2 regions of the Bradyrhizobium sp. 195 genome follow, and region 1 is predicted to be linked to the other one. Evidence: riboswitches for the same ligand, from Rfam matches in the RefSeq annotation. Region 1 holds a riboswitch; the other holds the start of a gene.

Region 1 (7,954 bases):
TTGCGCCGACCTGCGGACCGGAGACGCGCGTGCCGTAACGCGCGAACGAGCTCGCCATGTCCGATCCCGTGCCCTGATGGCCGGTGTGCTGCAGCACCATGTTCATGAAGCGCGCGCACCACAGGCTGCCGCGCCCGGTCGGATTGCTGCCGACATAGCGGCGCGCCTCCGAGACGAGGCCCGATCCACCGCCGAAGCCGCTGTTGCTCATGCCGCTACCGGCCATGCCGCCGTTCGCGCCTGTGGCCATTCCATCGCTACCGCGCATAGCCATTCGATGGCTACCGCCCGTGGCCATTCGACCGCTGCCTCTAATGATCGTTTCACCATTGCCGCTCATGGCAACACCGGGGCTATTGGCGTTCGGGTCATAGCTGGCAAAGGTGTTGCCGAATCCGCCCGCCTGCAACTGCGCCGCGCCGCGCTCGAAGCGCGAGCTGCGTGCATGGTGGCGGTAATGATGATGTCTGCCGTGGTGCACGTAAGCGTGCCGCTCTGCGCTATGACGATGATGCGGCCGCGCTGAGGCCGGAGAAATGAACGCGGCAACCGCCGCGAAGAAAAGCGCCAGCGCGACGACACAACGCGACAGGCGAGACGCAAACAACTCAAACATTACTCATCCTTCGTTGACACCCCCACTTCCAGGTCGACCCGTGCTGTGGCCGACATGCGTCTGGCCGTTAAGCCGCCCGATGTGGCGAGAAAAAGACGCCGCGCCGGCGAATGGCTGCGATGATTTTGCGCCGATGCTCTCCTGATGCCGCCGCATTGCGGACAACGACATTAACTGCGATCCTGAATAGGCGGCTTGAAGAGAGGGAAACAGTTAATGCCCCACGCCACGACCACGGACGACGTCCGCATCTATTTCGAGGAAGCGGGCGCGGGCACGCCGATAATTTTTCTGCACGAATTCGCGGCCGACTACACCAATTGGGAGCCGCAGATGCGCTACTTCTCGCGCGGCCACCGCTGCATCACTTATTCCGCGCGCGGCTACACGCCGTCGGACGTGCCTGATGGCGAGGTCTACAGCTACAAGCACTTCTACACCGACGCGCTCGCGGTGCTCGATCATCTCGAGATCGAGCGCGCACATCTCGTCGGCCTGTCGATGGGCGCCTACTCATCGCTCCAGATCGGATTGAACGCGCCACAACGTGCGCTGTCGATGACGCTGGCCGGCGTCGGCTCCGGCTCGGAGCTCGAGAACCTCGACGCCTGGCGCAAGCAATGCCGCGCCAATGCCGAGCAGTACGAGACGCTGGGCTCCGCCGAGGTCGCGAAAGTCACACGCGAGGCGCCGAGCCGGATTCCCTTTCTGGTGAAGGATCCGCGCGGGCACGCCGATTTCTACGCCGCGCTGGCGCGGCATGACGCCAAGGGATCGGCGCACACGATGCGCGGCTTCCAGGGCGGGCGCCCCTCGATCTACACGATGACGGATGCGATCAAGAAGGCGACGACGCCGGCGCTGATCATCTGCGGCGACGAGGACGATCCCTGCGTTGGGCCGAGCCTGTTCCTGAAGAAGCATCTGCCCGCGGCGGGGCTGGCGATGTTTCCGAAATCGGGCCACGTGCTCAATCTGGAAGAACCCGCGCTGTTCAACGAAAGCGTCGAGCGGTTCGTGACGCTGGTGGAAGCGGGAAGATGGCCGGTGCGCGATCCGAGGTCGCTGGCGGCGCACTAGGCACCGCTATAACCGCTTACTCGGTCATTGCGAGCGCAGCGAAGCAATCCAGACTACCTCAGCGGAAACAGTCTGGATTGCTTCGTCGCAAGGGCTCCTCGCAATGACGAGCAACTACTACTTCCCGCCGCCCCTGCTCAGCAAAAACACGCCCTGCTCGCCGAACATATTCCACACCCACCACGGCAGGTTCAGCGGCACCGGGCGGCCATAGAGATCGAGTGCGACCGAGCGCTCCATCTTGACGTTGATCTCGTCGCAGAGCTGCACGAAATCCTTGATGGTGCAGAAATGGATGTTGGCGGTGTCGTACCAGGTCGCCGGCAAATTCTCGGTGCGGGGCATGTGGCCGCCGATCAGGAGCTGGAGCCGCATCTTCCAGAAGCCGAAATTCGGGAACGAGACGATGGCGCGGCGGCCGATGCGCAGCAGATTCTCCAGCACCACCCGCGGCTGCCGCGTCGCCTGCAGCGTTTGCGACAGGATCACGTAGTCGAAGGCGTCATCCGGATAATTGACGAGGTCGGTGTCGGCATCGCCCTGCACCACCGCAAGACCCTTGGCGACGCAGCGGTTGACGCCCTCGCGCGACAATTCGATGCCGCGGCCGTCGATGCCGCGGGTCTCCAGCAACTGGAGCAGATCGCCCTCGCCGCAGCCGACGTCGAGCACCTTCGAGCCCGGCTTCACCATTTCGGCCACTAGCCGATAATCGGCGCGAAAATCGCCGGACTGGCCGGTCGCAACGCCGCCGAGCGGCAAGACTTCCTGCACGGACATCTTAGCTATCCTTCAGTCCGCGGGCCTTGCCTGCCGATTGCAGGAAGGCGCGGGAGATATCGAAGAATTCGGGCACGTCGAGCAGGAAGGCGTCATGCCCGCGATCGGTCTCGATCTCGGCGAACGACACCCGCGCGCTCGAGGCGTTCAGCGCGTGCACCAGCGCGCGCGATTCCGAGGTCGGGAAGAGCCAATCGCTGGTGAACGAGACCACGCAGAAGCGCGTCTTGATATCGGCGAACGCCTTCGCCAGCACGCCGCCATGGTCGGCGGCGATGTCGAAATAGTCCATCGCGCGCGTCAGATAGAGATAGGAGTTGGCGTCGAAGCGCTCGACGAAGGAGGAGCCCTGGTAGCGCAGATAGCTCTCGACCTGGAAATCCGCATCGAACGAGAAGGTCGGCAGCTCGCGGTCCTGCATGCGCCGGCCGAACTTGCGATGCAGCGCGGCGTCCGAGAGATAGGTGATGTGTGCCGCCATTCGCGCGACCCCGAGCCCGCGATGCGGATGAATGCCGTGATCAGCATAGCCGCCCCCATGCCAATCGGGATCGGCCATCACGGCCTGGCGGCCGAGCTCGTGGAAGGCGATGTTCTGCGCGGAGTGCCGCGTCGAGCAGGCAATCGCCAACGCAGAGAACACGCGGGCAGGATAGGCGGCGGTCCATTGCAGCACCTGCATGCCGCCCATCGAGCCGCCGACGACCGCAAACAGCGTGTCGATGCCGAGCCGGTCGACCAGCATCGCCTGCGCGCGCACCATGTCGGGGATGGTGATGACAGGGAAATCCAGACCCCAGACCTTGCCGGTGGACGGATTGATGGATGCCGGCCCGGTCGAGCCCATGCAGCCGCCGATCACGTTGGAGCAGATGATGAAGTAGTGCTTGGGATCAATGGGGCGGCCGGGGCCGACCAGCGTCTCCCACCAGCCGGGCTTGCCGGTGACGGGATGCACATTGGCGACATGCTGATCGCCGGTCAGCGCATGGCAGATCAGAACGGCGTTGGAGCGATCGGCGTTGAGCTCGCCATAGGTCTGGTAGGCGATCTGGAACGGGGTGAGATCGACGCCGCAATCGAGCCGCAGCGGCTGCTCGGTGCCGAAATGCGCGACCTGCGAGCTCGGATGATCCACCTCGTGCGATCGCTCGTCGGCGCTGATCGCAGGACTCGGTATCGACTTGACGCCACCCATCTGACCATCGACCTCGTTTGCGATCAAACGCTTGATCGCCACTTGCATCAGGCCATGAAAAACCCGGCCTGAACGATAGGTTCGGCCGGGATCGGAAGCGTCCCCGGCCTGTTTAGCGAGTTTTTTAACGTGGCTGCAAGCCGGCCGGCTCAAATGACCACGGAACGGGCAAAAGCTACCGTCTTGGGCGGTTTTCGTCAAGTCGCGGCCGGGATCGGCTCAATTCGCCTCTGTCGCGTCGACCGAAAAGGACGTGATTTCTCTTTGCTTTCGCCGCCCCGACTGCCTAATCAGGGCATCCCCCAATCGAAACGATCGACAGCCAAGACATGTCCCAACGCCCGCCCGCGCCACCATCGCTGCAGGAACTGCGCAAGGAGATCGACGCGATCGACGAGGGCATGCATCGCCTCCTCATGCAGCGCGGCGACATCATCGACCGCCTGATCCAGGTGAAGCAGACCCAGGAGGTCGGCTCCGCGTTCCGCCCGGCGCGCGAGGCCGCGATGATGCGCGACCTCGTGCAGCGCCATCGCGGCATCCTGCCGCTCGACACGGTCGAGAGCATCTGGCGCGTCATCATCTCGACCTTCACCTATGTGCAGGCGCCGTTCTCCGTGCATGCCGACATCTCCGTGAGCGAGCCGGCGATGCGCGATTCCGCGCGCTTCCATTTTGGTTTTACGGTGCCCTACGTCGCGCATTTCAGCGCGCAGGCCGCGGTCGAAGCGGTGGCGAAGTCCAAGGGCGATCTGGCGCTGGTTTCGGCGACCTCAAGCCGCACGCCCTGGTGGCTCTCGCTCGAGCAAGAAGGCGCGCCAAAAATCATCGCGCGTCTGCCCTTCGTCGAGCGCGCCGACCATCCGGCCGCACTGCCGGTGTTCGCAATCTCGCGCGTCGCCGACAGCGCTTTGGTGACGGAGGTCGAGACCTTCAGCGTGCGCGTCTCGGGATGGAACGCCGAGGTCGCGCGTGCCCTGTCTCCGCTCGCCGAGATCGTGGCGGTGCCCGACACCGCCTTCGACGGCGCGGCGCTGCTGGTCTCGGTCACGGGTGCGACCAGCATCGACAAAATCAGGGCTGCCCTGATCGAGGCGGGGGCCTCGGTTCGCTCCACGGCCCTCGTCGGCAGCCACGCAACGCGCTATACGGTGCCCCCGACCGGGGCGAAATCGTAAACCGCGCGCCACGCCCCGCCATTTTCGGAGTTGAAGATGTCCCGCCCCGTGCCGAATCCCGGCATTCTCGATATTGCGCCCTACACGCCCGGCAAGAGCCCGGTCGCCGAGCCGGGCCGCAAGGTATTCAAGCTCTCGGCCAACGAGACGCCGTTCGGGCCCTCGCCCAAGGCGATCGAGGCGTTCAAGCGCGTGGCGGACCATCTGGAGGACTATCCGGAAGGAACCTCGCGCGTGCTGCGCGAGGCGATCGGCCGTTCCTTCGGGCTCGATCCCAACCGCATCATCTGCGGCGCCGGCTCGGACGAGATCCTCAACCTGCTCGCTCACACCTATCTCGGCCAGGGCGACGAGGCGATCTCGACCACGCACGGCTTCCTGGTCTACCCGATCGCGACCATGGCGGTCGGTGCCAAGAATGTCGTCGCGCAGGAGACCAACCTCACCTGCGACGTCGACGCCATCCTGAAAGCCGTGACGCCGCGCACCAAGCTGGTCTGGCTCGCCAACCCGAACAATCCGACCGGGACCTATGTGCCGTTCGACGAGGTCAAGCGGCTGCGCGCCGGCCTGCCCTCGCACGTGCTGCTGGTGCTGGATGCCGCCTATTGCGATTACGTCTCGCGCAACGATTACGAGATGGGGATCGAGCTCGTCGCCACCACCGAGAATACGGTGGTGACGCACACATTCTCCAAGATCCACGGCCTCGCGGCGCTGCGCATCGGCTGGATGTTCGGCCCCGAGCACATCATCGACGCCGTCAACCGCATCCGCGGTCCCTTCAACGTGTCGACGCCGGCGATGTATGCCGCGGTCGCCGCGATCGAGGACACAGCGCACCAGGCGATGTCGAAGCAGTTCACCGAGACCTGGCGCAACTGGCTCACCGAGGAGATCGGCAAGCTCGGACTGAAGGTGACGCCGAGCGTCGCCAATTTCGTGCTGATCCACTTCCCGACCGACAAGGGCAAGTCCGCTGATGACGCCGACGCCTTCCTCACCAAGCGCGGCCTGGTGTTGCGCGCGTTGAAGAACTACGGCCTGCCGCATTCGCTGCGCATGACCATCGGCACCGAGGAAGCCAATCGCCTCGTGGTCGATGCCTTGCGCGACTTCGTGGCCGGCAAATGAGCGCGGATCCGCACTTCCAGCGTGTCGCGCTGATCGGCTTCGGCCTGATCGGCGGCTCGATCGCGCGCGCTGCGAAGCTCCAGGGCCTGGCGGGCGAGATCGTCACCACCGCGCGCTCGGAGAAGACGCGCGCGCGGGTGATGGAGCTCGGCATCGTCGACCAGGTCGTGGCTACCAATGCGGAAGCGGTGAAGGATGCCGATCTCGTCATCCTCTGCATTCCCGTCGGCGCCTGCGGACCTGTGGCCCAGGAGATCGCCGCGCACCTGAAGCCAGGCGCTGTTATCTCCGACGTCGGCTCGGTCAAGGGCGCGATCGTCAGGGACATGGCGCCGCACCTGCCGAAGACCGTTCATTTCGTGCCGGCGCATCCGGTCGCGGGCACCGAGCATTCGGGTCCGGATTCAGGTTTCGCCGAGCTCTTCATCAACCGCTGGTGCATTCTCACCCCGCCCGAAGGCGTCGACGCCGCGGCCACCGATCGCCTGCGCGCGTTCTGGGCGGCGATGGGCGCCAAGGTCGAGGTCATGACGCCGGATCATCACGATCTCGTGCTCGCCATCACCAGCCATCTGCCGCATCTGATCGCCTACACCATCGTCGGCACCGCCGACGAGCTGGCGCAGGTGACGGAATCCGAGGTCATCAAGTTCTCCGCCGGCGGCTTTCGCGATTTCACCCGCATCGCCGCATCCGACCCGACGATGTGGCGCGACGTCTTCCTCGCCAACAAGGAGGCCGTGCTGGAGATGCTCGGCACCTTCACCGAGGATCTGGCAAAGCTCACCCGCGCGATCCGCCGCGGCGACGGCGAAGCGCTGTTCGACCACTTCACCCGCACCCGCGCCATCCGCCGCGGCATCGTCGAGATCGGCCAGGATTCGGCGGCGGCGGATTTCGGCCGGCAGCACGGGCAGCTCGGCAAGAAGCCGTAAAGCTGAAGTAGCCCGGATGGAGCGCAAGCGTAATCCGGGGTTCTTCGATACGGTTGGCGCTCTCCCGGATTGCGCTTCGCTCCATCCGGGCTACGAGAACAACTAATACAGCGGCGGGATCTGGCCAACCTTGACCGGGCCGAGCAGCACGGCGCCGTCGACGAACTTCAGCGGGAAGCTTCTCGCCTTCTTGCCTTCCAGCGTGCTCTCGGTGCCGATCGAGTTGATGCCGGCGGCAACGCCGGCATTGGCGTTCTGCTTGATGACCTTGCCGAGGCCGGGCACGGCGCGGTCGAGCGCACCGAAGAGGTTGTTGAGATCCTGCGACTTCACACCCGGCGCGACGCGGTCGAGCGTCGCCTGCGGCACGCCCTCCTCCAGCATCTTCTCGATGCCGAGCGCCGGGATCACGCGCTCGAGGCCCGTCACCGTCATCTGCAATTCGCCGTCGAGCCGGCCGTTGGTGGAGATGCCGAGCGTGCCGGCCGCGATCGCGATCATCTCGCCCTGCTGGATCCGCGACTGCACGATCTCGATGTGACCGCCGGCGGCCTGGATCTCGCGGAAGCGCTGCGGCCAGGGCTTTGGCGTCAGGTCGGACAGGCCGGTGACCTTGGCACGCGTGTCCGCCTCGAATGGCTCGGCGAGCAGGGGATGAACGCCCTGGATGCTGCCCTGCGCGACATGGAGCACGGTCTCGATCACAGGATGATCGGCCGGCGATCCCTCAGCGAGGCGGCCGTGCAACTCGACCTGCTTGGCGCGCGCAAGCGGCACCTGCACGCTGCCGTCGAGCCGGTTGAGGGTGGGATCGTCGAACACGATGGAGGCGCGATCCGGCACGGCCGGCAGGCCGGCCACGCTGGCGCGACCGTTACTCCAGTTCACCACGAAGGTGTTTTGCGTGACGCCGTCGGTCAGGGTCGCGGGTGCGGAGAATTGGGCGATGACGCGCTTGGGATCGTAGACCTGGGCGACGACCAGGATGTTGTCGAGCTTCGCCGTGAACGGCGTCTGGCTCGCATTCTGCGAG
Region 2 (7,954 bases), 1.4 Mb from region 1:
GGCGTATGTGTCGTCCATCCCGGCTCATCCAAGAGGGGCGATCTTGTGTCGTCACGCATCGCGAGCCGGGCTTGCGGTGGACGCGGCAGCGTCGGCATGAGAGGTGCGGGCAGGGCGGGTAGTCCCTGTGAGTCCGCGGCCGCGTGCAGACGAGCGGCGCTGCTAGGTTCGTCTCGCCTGTAAGTTTTCGGCTCCGTCGACAGGGCTGGAAAAACTGCGGCGACATGGCGGGCCGTGCGTACGGCAAAACCGTGTGGTCCTGGCCGTCGTTGCTACGGTCAAGCTTTTCGCGAAGGTGCGAGCGAGCCCAACCGGGCAGACTGCATCATCCAATTCGCGGGGTGAGGGAGGCCAGAGGAAAGTTCGGCTCCCGGGAGATCACGGCATAAGCCGTCCGACCATCGCGCAGGGAAGGCCGAGTGATCGGCACCACCTGTATGCTGCTGTGCGGTCTCCTTTGCGCATTATTCGCGCAGCAGACCGCGGGTGCCTGCCGGCACCCGGCCTTCCCTGTGCCCTCTTGGATTTGAGAGGGGGACGAGACGAAGCAAAGCTCGGGTGGTTCAAGCCGCGAGATCGAAGAGCCATGTCTGCCACCATACACGTGGTGTCATCGCCCGGCTTGACCGGGCGATCCAGTACTCCGAGACGGTCGTGATCGAACCGAGAAGCCGCGGCGTACTGGATTCCCCGCTTTCGCGGGAATGACAGCGTCACTTGGGGAAGCAACTTGTCACCTCATCCTCCGTCATTGCGAGCGCAGCGACTTGTCCGCCGAAGCCTTGGCGAAGGCGGAAGCAATCCAGAATCCCTCCGCGGCGGCACTCTGGATTGCTTCGTCGCAAGGGCTCCTCGCAATGACGGGGAGAGAGCACGTACGTCACACTCCGCTCTCGTGCCCCGGACGCAGCGCAGGGGCCCGGCGATGCGAAGCATCGTCCGGGGTGATGCGCTGCAGAGCCGGGGCCCATGTCGCGGCACTGCGCGTCGTTTCGCGTTCTGGGTCCCGGCTCTGCGCAGCGTCACTGCGTGCCGTAGCGCGTCCGGGAGAGCACCACCCCTAATTCAACACCCGCTTGCTGTCTGGGCTGTCCAGCGAAAACGCGGGCACGTCGATCTCGAAGCGCTCGCCGCTTTCGGTGACCATCTGGTAGCGGCCGGTCATGAAGCCGGAGGCGGTCGAGAGCGGGACGCCGGAGGTGTATTCGAAGCGCTCGCCGGGGGCCAGGATCGGCTGCTCGCCGACCACGCCCTCGCCTTTCACCTCCTGCTGGCGGCCGGAGGCGTCGGTGATGATCCAGTGCCGCGTCTTGAGCTGCACGGTCTCCTCGCCGGAATTGGTGATGACGATGGTGTAGGACCAGAAGTAGCGGGAGCGGTCGGCCGACGACTGCTCCGGAACAAAGTTCGGCTCGACGGTCACTTCGATCTGGCGGGTCACGGCGCGGTACATAGTTGCTACCATACCGAAATCCGGCCCCGGAACCAAACGCCGCGGGTAGCTTTGGCGACATCGTCCCGCCAGATTCGAAGGGAATGACACCCCCGAAGATCCGGCCGCTTTGCGAGTTGACGACCGGACCGGTACACTCCTTGACGCGTCGCGATTTGCGGAAGGGTTTTCGCCCCCGATGACCATTGCCGACCAAGTGACGGGACAGACGATCGCGGGAACCGCGGGGGCCAAACCCGCGGGGAGCAAGCCGCGCGCCGCCGCGCCGGCGATCACGCTGCCCGCCATCGGCGAGCGCGAACTCCGGCTCGACCTGTTCCGCGGCCTCGCGCTGTGGCTGATCTTCATCGACCATCTGCCGGCAAGTCTGCTGACGTGGTTCACGATCCGCAATTACGGCTTCAGCGACGCCACCGAGATCTTCATCTTCATCTCCGGCTACACCGCCGCCTTCGTCTACGGAAGGGCGATGCTGGAGAGCGGCGTCCTCATCGCCACCGCGCGCATCCTGCGCCGGGTCTGGCAGATCTATGTCGCCCACGTCTTCCTGTTCACGATCTTCCTCGCAGAAATCTCCTATGTCGCGACCAGGTTCGAGAACCCGCTCTACACCGAAGAAATGGGCATTCTGGATTTCCTCAAGCAGCCCGACATCACCATCGTGCAGGCGCTGCTGCTGCGCTTCCGACCCGTCAACATGGACGTGCTGCCGCTCTACATCGTGCTGATGCTGGCGCTGCCGCTGATCCTGTGGTCGATGAAATGGCGCCCCGACTTCACGCTCGGCCTCTCGGTCGCGCTCTACGTCGTCACCTGGGAATACGATCTCTATCTGTCGGCCTATCCGAACGGGTTCTGGGCCTTCAATCCCTTCGCCTGGCAATTGCTGTTCGTGTTCGGTGCATGGTGCGCGCTCGGAGGTGCGCGACGGATGTCGCGCATCCTGGCCTCGCCGGTTACGATGTGGATCTCGATCGCCTATCTCGCGGCGGCGTTCTGCGTGACGCTGACCTGGTACGTGCCGCAGCTCTCCCACTTCATGCCGAAGCGGATCGAGCAGTGGATGTACCCGATCGACAAGACCGATCTCGACGTGCTGCGCTTCACGCATTTCCTGGCGCTGGCCGCACTCACCGTGCGCTTCCTACCCCGGGATTGGCCGGGCTTGAAATCGCGCTGGCTGCGACCATTGATTCTATGTGGCCAGCATTCGCTCGAGATCTTCTGCCTCGGCGTGTTCCTGGCCTTTGCCGGCCATTTCATTCTCGCCGAAGTCTCCGGCGGCGCAGCCATGCATGCGCTGATTAGTCTCTCCGGGGTCCTGATCATGTGGGGCGTGGCGTGGGTGATTTCGTGGTACAAGCGGGTGGCTGACAAGAGCGGTGCGAAAACCAAAAACGCCGTCGGCAACGCCGATCTGGCGGGAGGGGGCTGATGAAGGCGAAGGTTCTCCTGAGCCTGATCCTGCTATGCGGTAGCCTCGCCGCGCCTGTGGCGCGCGCGAGCGATGCTGCGCCTGCCGCGCCCGCGGCGTGCGAACTGCCGACCTATCTGCTGACCAGCGAAAGTCGGCTTCTCAAGGTCGCCGATGCCGTCAAGGCCGGCAAACCGCTCGACATCCTCGTCATCGGCAGCCGCTCGACCACGATTCCGTCTTCGGAGAGCAGCTCCTATCCGGCGCGCATGGAGGCGATCCTCAAGGAGAAGCTGCCTGCGTCCGAGGTGGTGCACGTCTCCGTAGAAATACAGAGCAAAAGAACGGCGGAGGAGGCCGCCTCTACCTTCGTTAAGCTGATAGAAGCAAAAACGCCTACTTTGGTCGTCTGGCAAACCGGGACCGTGGATGCCATCCGATCCATCGATCCCGACGAATTTCGCAGCGCCGTGACCCAAGGGGTTGTTGCGTTGCAAAAGGCAGGGGCCGACGTCGTCTTGATGAATTTGCAGTACAGCCCGCGCACCGAAACCATGATCTCGGCGCAACCGTTTCTCGATAATATGCGCGTGGTAGCACAGGAGCATGATATTCCGCTGTTCGATCGTTTCGCGATCATGCGGCAGTGGAATGATCAGGGTCAGTTCGACCTGTTCAGCCCGTCCCGCGGGCCCGAATTGGCGAAACAGGTCCATGATTGCCTTGGCCGGGCGTTGGCACAGTTCGTGATCGACGCTGCCCATCTAGAGCCGGCCCAGCAGCAAAATTGAGGTCTAGCGTTAATGAGTTCTCTCCGCCCTTTTTGCCTGACGACATGGTTGGCCGCGCCTGCAGCCGCGATGCTGTTGTTGCTGATGCCGGCCTCGCAGTCGCATGCGCAGGCGCCGGCCACGCCCGTACCCGCGCAATCGGCTGATCCCGCTCCCGCTTCGCCCTCCCAGACCACAGTCGCAGTGACGTCGCCCGAGCAGCGCGGCGTCACGGCGCGCGCCGTCGACAAGGTGAAGCAGGTCGCCAAATCCGCCGCCGACGTCTTCAGCCGCGTACCCTGCCTGCCGCCGAAGGGTGGCTCGAAGGCGATGGGCACGCTGCCGCATGTCGCAAGCAAGCTCGTCGCCGGCCAGCCCGTCGTCATCGTCGCGTTCGGCTCGTCGTCGACCGCGGGTTTCGGCGCGAGCTCGCCGGAGTTCAATTATCCGAACCGTCTCGCCGCACAGCTGCGCCGGCACTATCCGACCGCCGACATCACCGTCGTCAATGCCGGCGTCGGCGGCGAGGACGCGCCCGAGATGATGAAGCGTCTTCAGACGCAGGTGATCGACGTGCATCCGGATCTCGTGATCTGGCAGGTCGGCACCAACGCCGTGCTGCGCAATCTCGATCCCGGCGACACCGCAAAACTGGTCGAGGACGGCATCAGCCGCATCCAGGCCGCCGGCGGTGCCGACATCGTGCTGGTCGATCCGCAATATTCGCCGGCCGTCAACCAGCGCAAGGAGAGCGCCGGCAAGATGATCAAGCTGCTCGGCAACGTCGCTGAACTCCGCCACGTCGGCATCTTTCCCCGCTTCGAGGTGATGCGTGACTGGCACGAGAACCAATCGATTCCGGTCGAGAGCTTCGTGATCGCCGACGGCCTGCACATGAACGATTGGGGCTATGCCTGCTTCGCCCAGCTGCTCGGCGACGACATCATCCGCTCCGTCGGCCAGATCAAGCTCGGAGTGAACGTGCCTGCGGATGTGCGGACTTATCGGCCGATGTAACTCGGTGCCGTAGGGTGGGTTAGGCGAAGCCGTAACCCACCACTTCTGTTGCCGCGGAGATCAAAGAGGTGGGTTACGCCTTCGGCTAACCCACCCTACAATTCAAAAACTCACGCCTTCTCCAGCGCCGCGGTCAGATCCTCGATCAGATCATCCGCATGCTCGAGTCCCGCCGAGAAGCGGATGAAGCCCTCGCCGATGCCGAGGGCGGCGCGGTCTTCGGGCTTCAGGCGCTGATGCGTCGTGGTCGCCGGATGCGTGACGAGGCTCTTGGCGTCGCCGAGATTGTTCGAGATCCTCGCAAGCTTGAGCTCGTTGAGCACGCGGAACGCAGCCTGCTTGCCGCCCTTGACCTCGAAGCCGACCAGGGTCGAGCCGCCGCGCATCTGCTTCTTCACCAGCGCCGCCTGCGGATGATCGGCGCGGCCGGGATAAACCAGCCGTGCGACCTTCGGATGGCTCGCCAGCACCTCGGCAATCCGTGCCGCGGTATCGGTCTGCGCGCGCACGCGCACGCCGAGCGTCTCCAGGCCCTTGAGCAGGACCCAGGCGTTGAACGGCGAGATCGACGGGCCGGTCTGGCGCATGAAATTGTGGATGTGCTCGGCGATGAAGGCTTCCGAGGACAGGATGACGCCGCCGAGGCAGCGGCCCTGGCCGTCGATATGCTTGGTCGCGGAATAGACCACGACGTCGGCGCCGAGCGCGAGCGGGCTCTGCCAGATCGGGGTTGCGAACACGTTGTCGACGATGAGCCGCGCGCCGCCCTTGTGTGCGATCTCGGCGATGCCGGGAATGTCGAGCACATCGAGCGTCGGATTGGTCGGGCTCTCCAGGAAGAACGTCTTGGTGTTCGGCCTCACCGCGCGCTGCCATTGGTCGAGGTCGAGCCCGTCGACCAGCGTGGTCTCGATGCCGTAGCGCGGCAAGAGGTCCTGCACGACGTAGAGGCACGAGCCGAACAGCGCCCGCGAGGCCACCACGTGATCGCCGGCCTTGAGCGGTGCCAGGATCGCGGTCGTCACCGCGGCCATGCCTGTTGCCGCCGAGCGGGCCGCCTCGGCGCCCTCCAGCTCGATCATGCGGCGCTCGAACATCGCGATGGTCGGGTTGGAGTAGCGCGAATAGATGAAGCCCGGATCCTCGCCCTTGAACCGCGCCTCGCACTCCTCGGCGCTGTTGTAGACGTAGCCCTGGGTCAGGAACAGCGACTCCGACGTCTCGCCATATTGCGAGCGCAGGGTGCCGGAATGGACCAGGCGGGTTTCGGGACGGTAGTTGGCAGGCGACTTCGACATAGGTACCTCCGACATGACCGCCTCGTCGAAAACGGTCACAAAAAAACCGGCCTGGATATCTCCACGGGCCGGGATCACAGAGGTCCCCGGCCTGTTTAGCGACTTATTTAACGTGGCTGCAAGCCGGCCGGCTCAAATCACCACGGGATAAGTGATGCTCATATTCCGCAATGCCCTTTCCGTCAAGGCGTCCATCGGATAGCCGTAAAAGGCTTGTATTTCCCGCATGTCCGGATGCATTTGACCCCTGATGAGGATACCCGGTTGACGTTTACGGTCGCGCCAGACGCCAATGGTATCCTGCCCGACCGCATGATCGCGGCGATGGCGGACGCGGGGCTTATCCTGCCCGCCTACGACTTCGTCGAGAGCCAGATCCAGCCGGCGAGCCTCGATTTGCGTCTCGGCGACATCGCCTACCGCGTCCGCGCCAGCTTCCTGCCCGGTCCCGGCGCCACGGTGGCCGAGCGCATCGACGAATTGAAGCTGCACGAGTTCAGCCTCGCCGACGGCGCGGTGCTGGAGACGAACTGCGTCTACATCGTGCCGCTGCTGGAGAGCCTCGCGCTGCCGCCGGAGATCGTCGCGGCCGCCAACCCGAAGAGCTCCACCGGCCGGCTCGACGTCTTCACCCGCGTGATCGCCGACGGCACCCGCCGGTTCGACATGATCGGCGCCGGCTATCACGGCCCGCTCTATGCCGAGATCAGCCCGAAGACGTTTCCGGTGCTGGTCAGCGAGGGCTCGCGCCTCAGCCAGGTGCGCTTCCGCACTGGTGACGCCATCCTCAACGCCGACGAGCTCGATGGCTTGCATGCCGTCGAGCGCCTCGTCGACATCGACGATGCCGACCTGTCGGGCGGCGTCGCCGTCTCCGTCGATCTGTCCGGTGAGAAAGCGAACGGCTTCGTCGGCTATCGCGCCAAGCGCCACACCGGCGTCGTCGACGTCGATCGCCGCTCGGGCTATTCCGTCGAGGACTTCTGGGAGCCCATCTCGGCGCGTCCCGACGGCAGCCTGATCCTCGATCCCGGCGAGTTCTACATCCTCGCCTCGAAGGAAGCGGTGCAGGTGCCGCCCGACTACGCCGCGGAGATGGTGCCGTTCGATCCCCTGGTCGGCGAATTCCGCGTGCACTACGCCGGATTCTTCGATCCCGGCTTCGGCTATGCCGGCGCCGGCGGGCAGGGGGCGCGCGCGGTGCTCGAGGTGCGCTCGCGCGAAGTGCCGTTCATCCTCGAGCATGGCCAGATCGTCGGCCGTCTCGTCTACGAGAAGATGCTGGCGCGCCCCGATGCGATGTACGGCCAGCGCATCGGTTCCAATTACCAGGCCCAGGGCCTCAAACTATCGAAGCATTTCCGGGTGTAGCGGCACATTCTACTGTCATGCCCCGGCTCGACCGGGGCATCCAGTACGCCGCGGCTTATCGGATCAATCACCACGGCCTCTGGAATACTGGATCGCCCGATCAAGTCGGGCGATGACACCGGTGTGTCAGGGTGCGAAGTGAAATCCGGGCTACATGCGAGGTGACGAGATGAGCAATCAATCCGAGCTCGACGCAAAGATCGCCGAAGACGTCGCGGATGCGCTGATCTATTCGGATCGCTCCGGCACGATCATGCGTTGGAATCGCGCCTCGGTCGCGCTGTTCGGCTTCACCGCGGACGAAGCGCTCGGCCAGAATCTCGACCTGATCATTCCCGAACATTTGCGCGCTGCGCACTGGAAGGGCTTCGAGGCCGCGCTCGCCAGCGGCACGATGAAGCTTGCGGGCAAGCCGACACTCACCCGCGCGCTGCACAAGAGCGGACGCAAGCTCTACATCGAGATGACCTTCGCGCTGGTGCGCGATTCCGGCGGCAACGTCTTGGGATCTGTGGCGATGGCGCGCGATGTCACCGAACGGCTCGAGCGAGAGCGCGCCGCGAAGACGGCGTCGCCGCAAACTTCGTGATGCGGAATTGGCGGGCGGTCGCGCAGGGCGGCCTGCTTGGAC

The links. Region 1 has a riboswitch for S-adenosylmethionine ahead of metX (homoserine O-acetyltransferase MetX). Riboswitches for the same ligand answer to the same signal wherever they lie in the genome.
Region 2: linked by a shared signal. The riboswitch ahead of IVB26_RS02270 (O-succinylhomoserine sulfhydrylase) and the one ahead of metX (homoserine O-acetyltransferase MetX) in region 1 are both predicted to bind S-adenosylmethionine.

What each region holds. Positions count from the first base shown of each region.
Region 1 is NZ_CP082161.1:7,432,043-7,439,996, forward strand. Features, by position in the region: gene IVB26_RS34615 (TIGR02594 family protein) at 1-616, opposite strand, end outside; gene IVB26_RS34620 (alpha/beta fold hydrolase) at 833-1,696, shown strand; gene metW (methionine biosynthesis protein MetW) at 1,814-2,476, opposite strand; gene metX (homoserine O-acetyltransferase MetX) at 2,478-3,674, opposite strand; SAM riboswitch at 3,766-3,845, opposite strand; gene IVB26_RS34635 (chorismate mutase) at 4,004-4,852, shown strand; gene hisC (histidinol-phosphate transaminase) at 4,889-5,986, shown strand; gene IVB26_RS34645 (prephenate/arogenate dehydrogenase family protein) at 5,983-6,921, shown strand; gene IVB26_RS34650 (DUF2125 domain-containing protein) at 7,024-7,954, opposite strand, start outside.
Region 2 is NZ_CP082161.1:503,697-511,650, forward strand. Features, by position in the region: gene apaG (Co2+/Mg2+ efflux protein ApaG) at 1,061-1,453, opposite strand; gene IVB26_RS02255 (OpgC domain-containing protein) at 1,632-2,888, shown strand; gene IVB26_RS02260 (SGNH/GDSL hydrolase family protein) at 2,888-3,658, shown strand; gene IVB26_RS02265 (SGNH/GDSL hydrolase family protein) at 3,671-4,654, shown strand; gene IVB26_RS02270 (O-succinylhomoserine sulfhydrylase) at 4,765-5,952, opposite strand; SAM riboswitch at 6,027-6,106, opposite strand; gene IVB26_RS02275 (2'-deoxycytidine 5'-triphosphate deaminase) at 6,187-7,323, shown strand; gene IVB26_RS02280 (PAS domain S-box protein) at 7,493-7,912, shown strand.